DNA from 3 places in the Methylobacterium sp. WL1 genome. Region 2 is predicted to be linked to each of the others. Evidence: predicted binding sites of a transcription regulator. Region 2 holds the regulator's gene; each other region holds the start of a gene.

Region 1 (4,205 bases), 200 kb from region 2:
GATCGACTTGATCATGCCGACCACCGCGTCGACCTCCCGGGCGTTCTCGGCGAGCTGCCGCATCGTCGCGTCCGTGGTCTCGGCCTGCACCGCGATCTGGCGGGCGCGCTCGGAGACCCGTCCGACCTGACCCGAGATCTCCTGGATCGCGCCGTTCATCTGCTCGGAGTTCGCCGCCACGGACGAGGCCTTCTGCCGAGCGGAATCGGCCGACTGCGTCAGCCCCTCGGCCGAATGCTGCATCTCGCGGATCGCCGAACCCACGGCATCGACGACACGGCTGACGTCGATGGACATATTCACCTGCGCGGATACGACGGCCCAGGTCAGCATCGGTCCGATGTAATTGCCCTTCCGGTCGTTGACGGCGGTGACCTGCAGATCGAGGGTCTCCGGCCCGACCTTGATCTTGGTCCGGTGCGGCAGCCGGCTCGCATCCGCCAGCATGTTACGCTGGTGACGCGGGTTCTTGTGGAACACGTCGAAGGAGTGGTCGAGCATCTCGTCGACCTTGATCGGCAGCCATTGCTCCAGCGGCCCGAGGGTCCGGCGCGAGGTCGCGTTCAGGTAGTTGATCTTGAACTCGTTGCGGGGATCGGCGGTCATCACCGCGACCGGCATGTTGTCGATCATCGACATCAGCCGATCGATATCGTTCTTCTTGGCCGAGATGTCGGCCGCGAACTTGACCACCTTCACCGGCTTGCCGCGCGCGTCGAGGACGGGGTTGTAGGTCGCCTCCAGCCAGACCTCCGTGCCGTTCTTGTCGATCCGCAGGAATTCACCGGTGACGTACTGACCGTCCTTCAGCTTCGACCAGAACTCCGTGTACTCTGGCGACTTGGCAGCCATCGGTTCGACAAAGATGCGATGATGTTTGCCTTGTACATCCGCAAGGGTGTACTTCATCAGGTGCAAAAAGTTGTGGTTGGCACTCAGGACTTGCCCGTCCATCGAGAATTCGATGATCGCCAACGACCGGTCCAGGGCGTCAAGCTTGGCCTGCGCCTCGTTATAGACGGTTCTCTTGAACATATCGGTGCCCACGCTGCTCCTGCGAGCATATGGCCGAGATTGGGTTAAATTTTATATAATTCGACAGTCTTTGAAACCGAAGCCTGCATTGAGAGCGCGTCAAATGAAATATTCAATCAAGGTAAATTGTAATAGTTGATTGGCAGAGGCTTAGATTTGTATTAAAGACAGCTTTTGCCTTTTAAGCTGACGAATATCAGAACCACCCGCGGCTTCGGAAATATACAATTGGAGCGAGAGCGCTGATCAAAATAAGCGCGAGGGCGTAGGGATATCCGTAGGCCCAGTCCAGCTCCGGCATGTGCTTGAAGTTCATGCCGTACATCGAGGCGATCAGCGTCGGCGGCACACCAACCACAGACACCACCGTCAGTACCCGGAAGACGTTGTTCTGCTCGATGTTGATGAGCCCCAATGTGGCGTCGAGGAGGAACTGAACGTTCTCGGCAAGCCGCGTCTCGAACTCGTCCAGGGAGTCGATGTCGCGCCGGATCGTCTCGAAGCGACCGTCGCCGGGCAGGCCGAGCCCTTCGCAAGCGGCCGACACGAACGGCACGATCCGCTCCAGGCCGAGCAGGCTCGCGCGGATCTTCCCGAGAACCTTCCCACGGTTGCTGATGCCGCGCAGGATCCGCCGCAGCGCCAGGTCGCGGCGGCGGGGCGGCGGGCTTTCGAGCCGACGGCGGTCGGCGCCGCGGACATCGAAGTCGAAGATCCGCGTGGACAGCGTGTCGAGTTCGGAGGCCATGTCCTCCAGGGCGTCCGCGAGGCTGTCGACCAACTCCTCCAGGATCACGAGGAAGATCTCGCTCGGCGTCACGCTGCCGTCGCCGTCGGCGATGCGCTTCTCCGACGAGTCGATCGCGCGCATGTCATGGAACCGGATCGTGACGAGGTGATCCTTCGACAGGAGGAACCCCAGCGGTTTCAACTGGGAATCACTGCGCTCGAAGGTGATCATCGGCGTCGAGAGCGACAGCCCGCCCTTCACGCGCCGCAGCCGGCTGGAGGATTCCACCTCCGACAGTGCGGCCCGGGACGGTACGCGCAGGCCGGTGGCCGCTTCCACGGCGGCGGCCTCCTCGGAACTCGGGTCGTTCAGATCGAGCCAGACGGCATTGCCGGGAATCGGGCCGCCGCGTTCAGGCGTCACCGCGCCTTCGGGTCCGTGGAGGCTCAGCATGAGGGCGCGTTATCCTAGGGGAAATAAGGGCCGATGCCGGGTCATCTCGCCGTCGCGCGCGGGTGCGACAGTCTTGACTTCGAGCCGCACGAGAGCTAACTCGCCGCCGTCATTGGCACTCGCCAAGACAGAGTGCTAACAGTCGGGCTTGGGAGCGGCCGCGCACGCCGCATCAACGCCAACTGCAGACCTGAAGCAAGAGGGCAGCTCATGAAGTTCCGTCCGCTGCACGACCGCGTGGTCGTCCGTCGCATCGAGGGCGAGGAGAAGACCAAGGGCGGCATCATCATTCCGGACACCGCCAAGGAGAAGCCGCAGGAAGGCGAGATCGTCGCCGTCGGTCCCGGCGCTCGCGACGAGCAGGGCCGCGTCAACGCGCTCGACGTGAAGGCGGGGGACCGCGTCCTGTTCGGCAAGTGGTCCGGCACCGAGGTCAAGATCGACGGTCAGGACCTCCTGATCATGAAAGAATCCGACATCATGGGCGTCGTCGCCGCCTGATCGGATCGCCCGTTCCAACCCTTTGAGGCCACCTGAGGCCTTGGGGTCCAACCCAACCACAAGAGGCAAACCATGGCAGCGAAAGACGTTCGTTTCTCCGCCGACGCCCGCGATAAGATGCTGCGCGGCGTCGATATCCTTGCCGACGCGGTGAAGGTGACGCTGGGCCCGAAGGGCCGCAACGTTGTGATCGAGAAGAGCTTCGGCGCCCCGCGCATCACCAAGGACGGCGTCACCGTCGCCAAGGAGATCGAGCTCGCCGACAAGTTCGAGAACATGGGCGCCCAGATGGTGCGCGAAGTGGCCTCGAAGACCAACGACATCGCGGGTGACGGCACCACCACCGCCACCGTGCTGGCCCAGGCCATCGTCCGCGAAGGCGCCAAGTACGTCGCCGCCGGCATCAACCCGATGGACCTGAAGCGCGGCATCGACCTCGCCACCGCCGCCGCGGTGAAGGACATCATCGCGCGCGCCAAGAAGGTCTCGACCTCCGACGAGGTCGCCCAGGTCGGCACGATCTCCGCCAACGGCGACAAGGAGATCGGCGAGATGATCGCCCACGCCATGCAGAAGGTGGGCAACGAGGGCGTGATCACGGTCGAGGAGGCCAAGACGGCCGAAACCGAGCTCGACGTCGTCGAGGGCATGCAGTTCGACCGCGGCTACCTGTCCCCGTACTTCATCACGAACGCGGAGAAGATGGTCGCCGAGCTCGAGGATCCCTACATCCTGATCCACGAGAAGAAGCTGTCGTCGCTGCAGGCGATGCTGCCGGTGCTCGAGGCCGTGGTGCAGACCGGCAAGCCGCTGCTGATCATCGCCGAGGACATCGAGGGCGAGGCGCTGGCCACCCTCGTGGTGAACAAGCTGCGCGGCGGCCTGAAGGTCGCGGCCGTGAAGGCGCCGGGCTTCGGTGACCGCCGCAAGGCGATGCTCGAGGACATCGCGATCCTGACCAAGGGCCAGATGATCGCCGAGGACCTCGGCATCAAGCTCGAGAACGTGACGCTCGACATGCTCGGCCGCGCCAAGCGGGTGCGCATCGAGAAGGAGAACACCACGATCATCGACGGCGTCGGCGAGAAGACCGACATCGAGGGCCGGATCTCGCAGATCAAGGCGCAGATCGAGGAGACCACCTCGGACTACGACCGCGAGAAGCTGCAGGAGCGCCTGGCCAAGCTCGCGGGCGGCGTCGCGGTGATCCGCGTCGGCGGCGCGACCGAGGTCGAGGTCAAGGAGAAGAAGGACCGTGTCGACGACGCCCTCAACGCCACCCGCGCGGCTGTCGAGGAAGGCATCGTCCCGGGCGGCGGCACTGCACTGCTGCGTGCCAAGAAGGCGGTCGCCGCGCTGAAGAGCGATGTTCCGGACGTCCAGGCCGGCATCAAGATCGTGCTGAAGGCGCTTGAGGCCCCGATCCGTCAGATCGCCCAGAACGCAGGCGTGGAAGGTTCGATCGTCGTCGGCAAGATCACCGACA
Region 2 (4,205 bases):
CTGATCGAGCAGCTGCGCGACGAGTTCACCATCGTGATCGTCACGCACAACATGCAGCAGGCTGCGCGCATCTCGCAGTTCACCGCCTTCATGTACCTGGGTGAATTGATCGAGTTCGGCCCCACCAACCGCATGTTCATGAACCCTGTGGAGCAGCGGACCCAGGATTACATCACCGGGCGGTTCGGTTAAGCCAATCGCGGAAGTTTCGCGGAAGAGTTGATGACCGGATCGGCACATGTTTGCGCGTCGATCTCAAGACGCGGAGCCGCGCCCGATCGGAATTCGACCGGGCGCTACTCCGAGGCATGTTGCGTTGACCTGGGAACATCGGCCTATTCCGGTTGTTTTTGTCGCGTTCCGAAATCTGCTCCGCTCCGCATCATGACGTGAACTATCCAAGGGACTGGGTACCGGGAAACGTACAACGGTATCCGTGATCGCAGCGGCGGGTTTCCGCCAGACCTCGCGGATCAAGGTTTGCGGGACGCCATCGAAGGATCCACCATGCCCGGCCATATCGTCAGTTCCTACGACACCGACCTGGATGACCTGCGTCGCTCGATTTCCGAGATGGGCGGCGTCGCCGAGAAGATGGCCGCCGAGGCGACCGATGCCCTCGTCCGCCGGGACGATACGCTCGCCCAGGCGGTGATCCTCGCCGACAAGCGCCTCGATGCGCTCCAGCGTGACATCGAAGAGCGGGCAGTGCTGCTCATCGCCCGGCGTCAGCCGCTGGCGATCGACCTGCGCGAGACCATCTCGGCAATCCGCGTGTCCGGCGATCTGGAGCGGATCGGCGACCTCGCCAAGAACGTCGCCAAGCGGGTCGTCGCGATCTCCGATCAGGCGCCTGCGCAGAAGATCGTGCTCGGCGTGCGCCACATGAGCGACCTCGCGGAAGCTCAGCTCAAGGATATCCTCGACGCCTATGCCAGCCGCGACATCAAGGCGGCCTACGATGTCTGGGAGCGGGATGGCGAGATCGATGCCCTGTACAATTCGCTGTTCCGCGAGCTCCTCACCTACATGATGGAGGATCCGCGCAACATCTCGTTCTGCACGCATCTGCTCTTCTGCGCGAAGAACGTCGAACGCATCGGCGACCACACCACCAATATCGCCGAGACGATCCATTACCTCGCCACCGGTGAGACGCTGGCGGGCGAGCGGCCGAAGAACGACGCGTCGAACTACGCGACGGTCGGGCCTGCCGCCACGGCCCCGTGACATGCGGTTCGCGGTTCCTCCGCAGCGCGCACTCCCACCTGCGGGACAAAGCCCCGGTGGGAGTGCGCGTGGGTTGAGGAATCGCGGCCCCTGCCGCACCATCGGCGCGTCCGGGCCCTCCGGCGCGGTTGATTCGATGCGTGCCGAATTCGGAACAGGTTATCGAACGTGAGCATGCAAGTCCTGATCGTCGAGGACGAGGAGGCGCTGACTACCCTGCTGCGCTACAACCTGGAGGCCGAAGGATTCCTGGTGGATTCGGCCAGTCGCGGTGACGACGCCGAACTGCTCCTGGCCGAGCGCACGCCCGATCTGGTCCTGCTCGACTGGATGCTGCCCGGCCTCTCGGGCATCGAGTTGTGCCGCCGCATCCGGGCCCGACGCGAGACCGAGCGTCTGCCGGTGATCATGCTCACCGCGCGCGGCGAGGAAGGCGACCGGGTCCGCGGGCTCGGAACCGGCGCCGACGACTACATCGTCAAGCCGTTCTCGGTGCCGGAACTGCTGGCCCGCGTTCGGGCGCTGCTGCGTCGGGCCAAGCCGGCCCACGTCGCCGACCGTCTGGCGGCGGGCGACATTGAGCTCGACCGCTCCGGCCACCGGGTCCGGCGCGCCGGCGAGGAACTCCATCTCGGGCCAACCGAATTCAGGCTGCTCGAATTCCTGATGCTGGCGCCGGGCCGGGTTTTTTCCCGTGAACAGCTCCTCGACGGGGTCTGGGGCCACGACGTCTACATCGACGAGCGCACCGTGGACGTGCATGTCGGGCGGCTGCGCAAGGCGCTCAACGCCCCCCGGCAGGCCGACCCGATCCGCACCGTGCGGGGCTCGGGATACGCCTTCGACGAGACGTTTTCCCTCGAAGCCTGAAGACCTCCAGCCCGTCGGGGCGGAACGGCGCGCCTGCCTCCTCGGTCAGCGTGCCAGCGCTGCGCTCTTACCGGAGGCGGCCGGTACCGCCTGCAAGGCCGCCAGCACCGTTCCCTCGGTGAGGATCTGCGGCAGCACCTTTGCCTCCCCAGTGCCCGTGTAGAGCAGGTACAGCGGGACGCCGCTGCGCCCATGCGCCTCCAGCAGGCGGGTGATCTCGGGGTTCTGGTTGGTCCAGTCGCCCTTCAGGTAGGTCACACCCCGATCATTCATGGCGGCCCGCACGGCCTTCGTGGACAACGAGGTCGTCTCGTTGACCGCGCATGTGATGCACCAAGCGGCGGTCATGTTCACGAAGACCGGCCGCCGCGCGTTCACCAAGGCGTCGAGACGCGCCTGCGTGAAGGGCTCGACGCCCTCTGCGGCGGCACGGGCGACGGGCACGGCCCGGTCGCGATCGAGGGTCAGGGTCAATGCCCCGACGGCGACGACCGTCAGCAGCGCGACGCCCTGGACGCCGGGTCCGACCCGCGAAGCGGCGGCGCGCCCGTGCTCCCAGGCCCAAGCCGCGAAGCCCACCAGCACGAGGCCGATCAGCCCCACCAGAAGCCCCTGCGGGCCGACCTGCTGGGCCAGGACCCAGATCAACCACGCCACCGTTGCGTAGACCGGGAAAGCCAGAACCTGCTTCAGGGTTTCCATCCAGGCGCCCGGCCGCGGCAGCGCCCGCAGCGCCGGCGGCCACAGGGTCAGCGCCAGGAAGGGCAGGGCGAGGCCCAAGCCCATGCTGGCGAACACCGCGAGCGCGACGCCGGCGCTCTGGGTCAGCGCGAAGCCCACGGCCGAGCCCATGAACGGTGCCGTGCAGGGGGTTGCCACCAGGGTCGCGAGAACGCCCGTAAAGAATGAGCCGCTGAGACCCGAGCGCCGGGCGAGCCCGTCTCCGATGGCGGTGAGCCGACCGCCGACATGGACAACCCCCGAAAGGCTCAGGCCCATGGCGAGCAGCAGATAGGCGAGCCCGGCCACCACGGCCGGCGATTGCAGCTGGAAGCCCCAGCCGATCGCGGCCCCGCCGCCCTTGAGGGCGAGCAGCAAGCCTGCAAGGCCTAGGAAGCTTGCCATCACCCCAGCCGTGTAGGCGAGGCCGTGCAGGCGCACGCGCGCCGCGCTCTCGCCGGCATGCCGGACGAGGCCGAGCACTTTGATCGACAGGACGGGAAAGACGCAGGGCATCAGGTTGAGGATCAGCCCGCCCAGAAAGGCCAGGCCCGCCGCGGTCGCCAGGGTCAGCGCGTCGAAGGCCGGGGCGACCGGTTGGGCTGCGGCGGAAGCCTCGGGTGCAGCCACTGGGACCGGTGCAACCGGCTCGTCCCCGTACGCGAAGGCCAGGCGATGCGTTTCGGCGCCGGTCGTCTCCTCCACGGTGAGCACGCCCGGCAGGGCGGCCGGTGCCGGGTCCGTCGGGGTGCTCCGCGCGAGGGTGAGGTGCAGGCCGGATGCGTCGACGCGCATCACCTGGACGGCGGCGTTGTCGATGGCGGTCTCGGAATAGGGGAAGAACGATGCAGCCTTGATAGACTCGGGCTTTAGGCCGGCCGCGGCGAAGTCGAGTTGCAGCGTGTCGCCCTGACTCGAGAGTTGCAGCGGCCAGAGCGCAGGGGCGGGCAATGCGGTGCGAGCCCGCTCGAACATGGCAGCCTGCCCGGCATCTGGCCGGGGCTCGCCCACCGGCAGGGTCAAGGCGAGGTCGGCGGAGCCCGGGACGCATTCGGTCTCGCAGACCAGGTAGGTCAGCTTGGCCTGGATCCGCACCGGATCGGCCGGGTCGAGGCTCGGCGGCGGCGTGACCGGCACGAGCAGGGTGACCTCGCCCTCGTAGCCGTAGTTCATCAGCGTCGCGATCGCGATGCGCTCGGGGGCGGGCCACCGGATCGCGCCGGCGTTGAAGCCCGCCGGCAAGGTCCAGGTCACTTCGGGGGGCAGACCGGAATCGCCCGGGTTGCGCCAGTAGACGTGCCAGCCCGGCTTCACCTGCATCCGCACCGCCAGGGTGAACGGCTGCGCCCCGGCCACCGCGATCGGCTCGGCCACGAGGCTCGACC
Region 3 (4,205 bases), 2.2 Mb from region 2:
CGAAGCCGCAGGTCTCGTGAAGGCGGAGGGACGCGGCGTTCTGCGCGTCGATGTAGCCGATCATCTGGCGGTAGCCGCCGGCCGCGCAGGCCTCGATCAGGGCCGGCAGGAGGCGGCGCCCGATCCCGGCATGGAGGTGGTCGGGATGCACGTAGATCGAGTGCTTGAGCGTGTAGCGATAAGCCGGACGCTTCCGGAACGGCACCGCGTAGGCGTAGCCCGCCACCTGGCCGCCGCGCTCGGCGACGAGGTGGGGCAGGCGCTTCTTGCGCATGGTCTTGCGCCGGCGCTTCAGGTCGTCGGGCAGCAGGCGCGCTTCGTCGTCGAATTCGGCGACGTTGCCGACGCCCTTGCCGATATGGTGCTCGTAGATCGCCACCATCGCCTCGACATCCGCGTCCGAGGAGGCGCGGATGATGATGTCCGGGCTCGGCCGCGCCGGGATCGGGGCGCCCTCTTCGGGCTCGATCTCCATCAGGCGCCGTCCCGCACGACGTAGGTGTGGAAGCGGATCCGCCCGTCCGGCTCGACCTCGCGGTAGACCCCCTGGATCTCGGCCTCGAAGCCGGGGAACAGGTTGGCCGAGGCCTCGAACATCTTGAAATAGTCGAGCATCGGCTTGGCCCTGTCGTCCAGGCGCTCGCCCGGCAGGACGGTGCCGATGCCCGGCGGGTAGACCAGCATCAGGGTCGAGGCGATGCGCCCCTCGGCCTCGGCGATCGGCACGTAATCGACCTTGTTGCGGGTCAGCATCTGGGCGGCGCGCTTGGGCGGCATCACCATCTCGGGCAGGTGTTCGGGGGCGAATTGCCGACGCTGGAGCATGGAGGTGTTGGCCTCCCGGTGGAAGGCGTGGAACTCGGCGCAGAGGTCGCGCAGGCGCACGCCCCGGTAGCGGTTGGGCCGGCGGTTGACGAATTCCGGCATCGCATCCTCGAGCGGCACGTTGTCGTCGTGGTGCCGCTTGAACGCGACGAGGCCGGAGATCAGGGTTCCGGCCTTGGACGACTCGACGCCCGGCGTCAGCAGGAAGAGCAGCGAGTTCAGGTCGTTCTTCTCGGCCACGATCCGGTTCTCGCGCAGGTACTGCGCGACGATCGGGGCCGGCACGCCGTGGTCGGCATAGGCCCCGGTCCGTCGGTCGAAGCCCGGGGTGAGCACCGTGAGCTTGTTCGGGTCGGTGATCGCGTAGCCCGGCGCCACATGGGTGAACCCGTGCCAGCGGGCACCGGGCTTCAGTTCCCAGTGCCGCGGGTCGGCGGCGAGCTCGTCGGTGGGCACCTTCTCCCACGGCACCTCGGCCCCGTCGGCGTTGGTGGTCACGTCCGGCACGAACGGGTCGAAGAACCAGCGCCGCAGTGGATCGGCCTCGTTCTCCTCGAACTCCCGACGGATCGCCCGGACCTTCTTGCGCCATTCGATCCCGAGCCGGATCGTGTCGTCCCACAGGATCATGCCCGAGCGGCCCTTCATCATCTGGGCGCCGACATCGAGGGAGGCGAAGAGCGGGTAGAACGGCGAGGTCGAGGCGTGGACCAGGAAGCTCTCGTTGAGGCGCTTGTGCTCCACGCGCCGGGTCTGGCCGCGGATATGGCCGTCGCGGGTGTGGATCTGCGAGGCCTGTGAGAAGCTCGCCAGCTGCTTGTGGGTCGATTGCGTGGCGACGATGCCCGGCGAAGTCTCGTCGAGGCCGGTGAGTCCCATGGCGAAGCGGCGCGCGAAGAGCGGGTGGAACTTCATGAAGCCCGCCCAGGCCTCGTCGAACAGGATGTAGTCGCAGAGGTGGCCGATCCGCTCCAGGATCTCCTGCGCGTCGTAGATCGTGCCGTCATAGGTGCATTGCTCGATCACCGCGACCCGGAACGGCCGCTCCCGGCGCCAAGCCTCGGGGTCGGTGACCAGCGGGTTGGCGCGGATCTTTTCCCGGATCCGGGTCTCGTCCAGGGCCTCGTGATAGATCGGACCGATCAAGCCGAAGGCGTTCCGGTCCGTCTCCAGGAAGATCGGGATGCCGCCGCCCAGGAACAGGGCGCCGTGATGGGCCGCCTTGTGGTTGTTGCGGTCGAACAGAACGAGGTCGTCCTCGGCCACCAGCGAGGACAGGACGATCTTGTTGGAGGCCGAGGTGCCGTTGAGGACGAAGTAGGTCTTCTCCGCCCCGAAGATCTTGGCGGCCTCCTTCTGGGCCTTGAGCGCGGGCCCTTCGTGGGTCAGCAGGTCGCCGAGGTCGAGCACCGAATTGTCGAGGTCGTCGCGAAAGATCGCCTCGCCGAGGTGCTCCACGAAGATCCGGCCGATGGGTGAGCGGTTGTAGAAGATGCCGCCGTTGTGCCCCGGGCAGGTCCAGAGCTGGTTGCCCTTCTCGGCATAGTCCACGAGCGCGCCGAAGAACGGCGTCTTCAGGGTCTCGGCATATTGCGTCACCCGGCTGACCAGGCCGCGGGCGATGAATTCCGGCGTCTCTTCCGCCAGGAAGATGTAGCCGTCGATGAAGTCCAGGAGCTCGACCGGGATGTCCTCCAGCCGCTTGCGGCGGACCATGATGACGATCGGCATCTCCAGGCCGCGCTTGCGCATCATGTCGATGAGCGCGGCGGCCTTGCCGTCGAGACCGCGCTTGCCCCAGTCGACCACCATGCAGCCGATGGCGGCATCGGTCTGCACGGCGATCGCCGCGTCCTCGACCCGCCGGGCCCGCACCACCTCGAAGCCGCGATTCTCCACCGCCGCCACGATCTGGGCGACGCGCGCGCCCTCCAGGTCGTCCGGATCGAAGGCGGGGGCGCACATCAGAACCGTGAAGCGACGGTGGAAATCCATAGGGCCTCTCAAAGCCTCGTAAGCAGCGAGTGGCTTTCTGGCCCATCTGCGACGTTTGCATGACGGTGAGGCGGATCGCGGCTGAAACCGGACGGAATCGGCGAACTCAGGCGCCGATCGCGCGACCGATCACCTGGGCCATCGGCCTGATGGCGATCCCCAGGGCGGCCAGGTCGGACCGCACCCGCGCGGCCATCGCGACCGCGCCCGGTGTGTCGCCGTGGACGCAGATGCTGTCGATTCGGGCCGGGATGCGTCGCCCGGACAGGCACGTGATGGCGCGGTCCTCGATCATCCGCACCACGCGCTCCGCCGCCTCGGCCGGATCGTGCAGGACCGCGCCCGGGCGCGTGCGCGAGACCAGGTTGCCGGTCTCGGCGTAAGCCCGGTCGGCGTAGATCTCGCGCGCCAGTGGCAAACCGAGCCGCTCGCCGGCCCGCTCGGTCTCGAGGCCGGGCATGACCACGAAGATCAGGTCGCGGTCCAGCGTCCGGATCGCCCGGGCCACCGCCAGGGCGAGATCCGCGTCCGCGTTGGCGATGTTGCCCAGCGCCCCGTGGGTCTTCACGTGCCGCACCGGGCAGCCGGCATCCTGGGCCAGCGCCAGGAGGGCGCCGACCTGATAGAGCACGGCCTTCTCGACGTCGGCCGGGCGCTCGCCGTGGATCGGGCGCCGGCCGAAGCCCCAGAGATCGAGGAAGCCCGGATGCGCCCCGGCCTGGACCCCGGCGCAGGCGGCGAGCGTCAGGGTCTCGTGCATGACCAGCGGGTCGCCGGCGTGGAACCCGCAGGCGATGTTGGCCGAACTGGCGATCGCCAGCATCCCGGCATCGTCGCCGAGGCGGTAGACGCCGAAACCCTCGCCCATGTCGCAGTTCAGGTCGACGATCATCGAGGTCCCTCGCGTGCGCAGCGGTTGCGCGCATTCAAGGGTCGGACCAGTTGCCCGCCGCCGCCTCCGAGGCGGGAGCCACCTCTCTACTGAAGCGGGTACCGGCTCAGGATGTCCTCGGTCCGCTGGACGGTCTTGTCGTACCTGCAGGCATACAGCGCCCCGGTGGTGCCGCTGCCGTTGTTCCACTCGCTGAAAGTGAGATCGCCGCAATCGGCGTCCCGGAAGGCGATCCAGGCGCGCTGGGCCGCCGTGAACTGGGCCTTCCAGGTCGCCTTGGCGTCCAGCGGGCGGTCGTCCTGTTCGATGACCGACAGGGCCTTCTTGTAGGCGGCGTTGAGCTTCGCGTCGGCCGCCTCGAGGGCCTTGTGCAGGCAGGTTTGGGTCTCTGGCGTCGAGGTCGCGGCCCGGCACAGCTTGGCCGAAGGCTGGTCGGCCCGGGCGCTCGCGAAAGGAAGGGCGCAGGTCCAGAGCGCGGCGAGGGCAAGGATCC

The links. Region 2 encodes PhoB, which activates phosphate uptake and scavenging genes when phosphate is short. Its sites were predicted from a motif close to TGTCATNNANCTGTCAT; they were not measured.
Region 1: a site for PhoB is predicted at 2,258-2,274, ahead of FVA80_RS12970 (CorA family divalent cation transporter). Genes of this name have one in related genera too.
Region 3: a site for PhoB is predicted at 2,869-2,885, ahead of FVA80_RS22840 (Orn/Lys/Arg decarboxylase N-terminal domain-containing protein). Genes of this name have one in related genera too.

Annotation. Positions count from the first base shown of each region.
Region 1 is NZ_CP042823.1:2,672,101-2,676,305, forward strand. It holds gene FVA80_RS12965 (PAS domain-containing methyl-accepting chemotaxis protein) at 1-1,035, opposite strand, end outside; gene FVA80_RS12970 (CorA family divalent cation transporter) at 1,232-2,218, opposite strand; gene groES (co-chaperone GroES) at 2,429-2,719, shown strand; gene groL (chaperonin GroEL) at 2,792-4,205, shown strand, end outside.
Region 2 is NZ_CP042823.1:2,472,718-2,476,922, reverse strand. It holds gene pstB (phosphate ABC transporter ATP-binding protein PstB) at 1-192, shown strand, start outside; gene phoU (phosphate signaling complex protein PhoU) at 508-1,230, shown strand; gene phoB (phosphate regulon transcriptional regulator PhoB) at 1,405-2,100, shown strand; gene FVA80_RS12085 (protein-disulfide reductase DsbD domain-containing protein) at 2,146-4,205, opposite strand, start outside.
Region 3 is NZ_CP042823.1:4,676,541-4,680,745, reverse strand. It holds gene FVA80_RS22845 (GNAT family N-acetyltransferase) at 1-475, opposite strand, end outside; gene FVA80_RS22840 (Orn/Lys/Arg decarboxylase N-terminal domain-containing protein) at 475-2,820, opposite strand; gene FVA80_RS22835 (5-oxoprolinase subunit PxpA) at 2,927-3,712, opposite strand; gene FVA80_RS22830 (lysozyme inhibitor LprI family protein) at 3,799-4,205, opposite strand, start outside.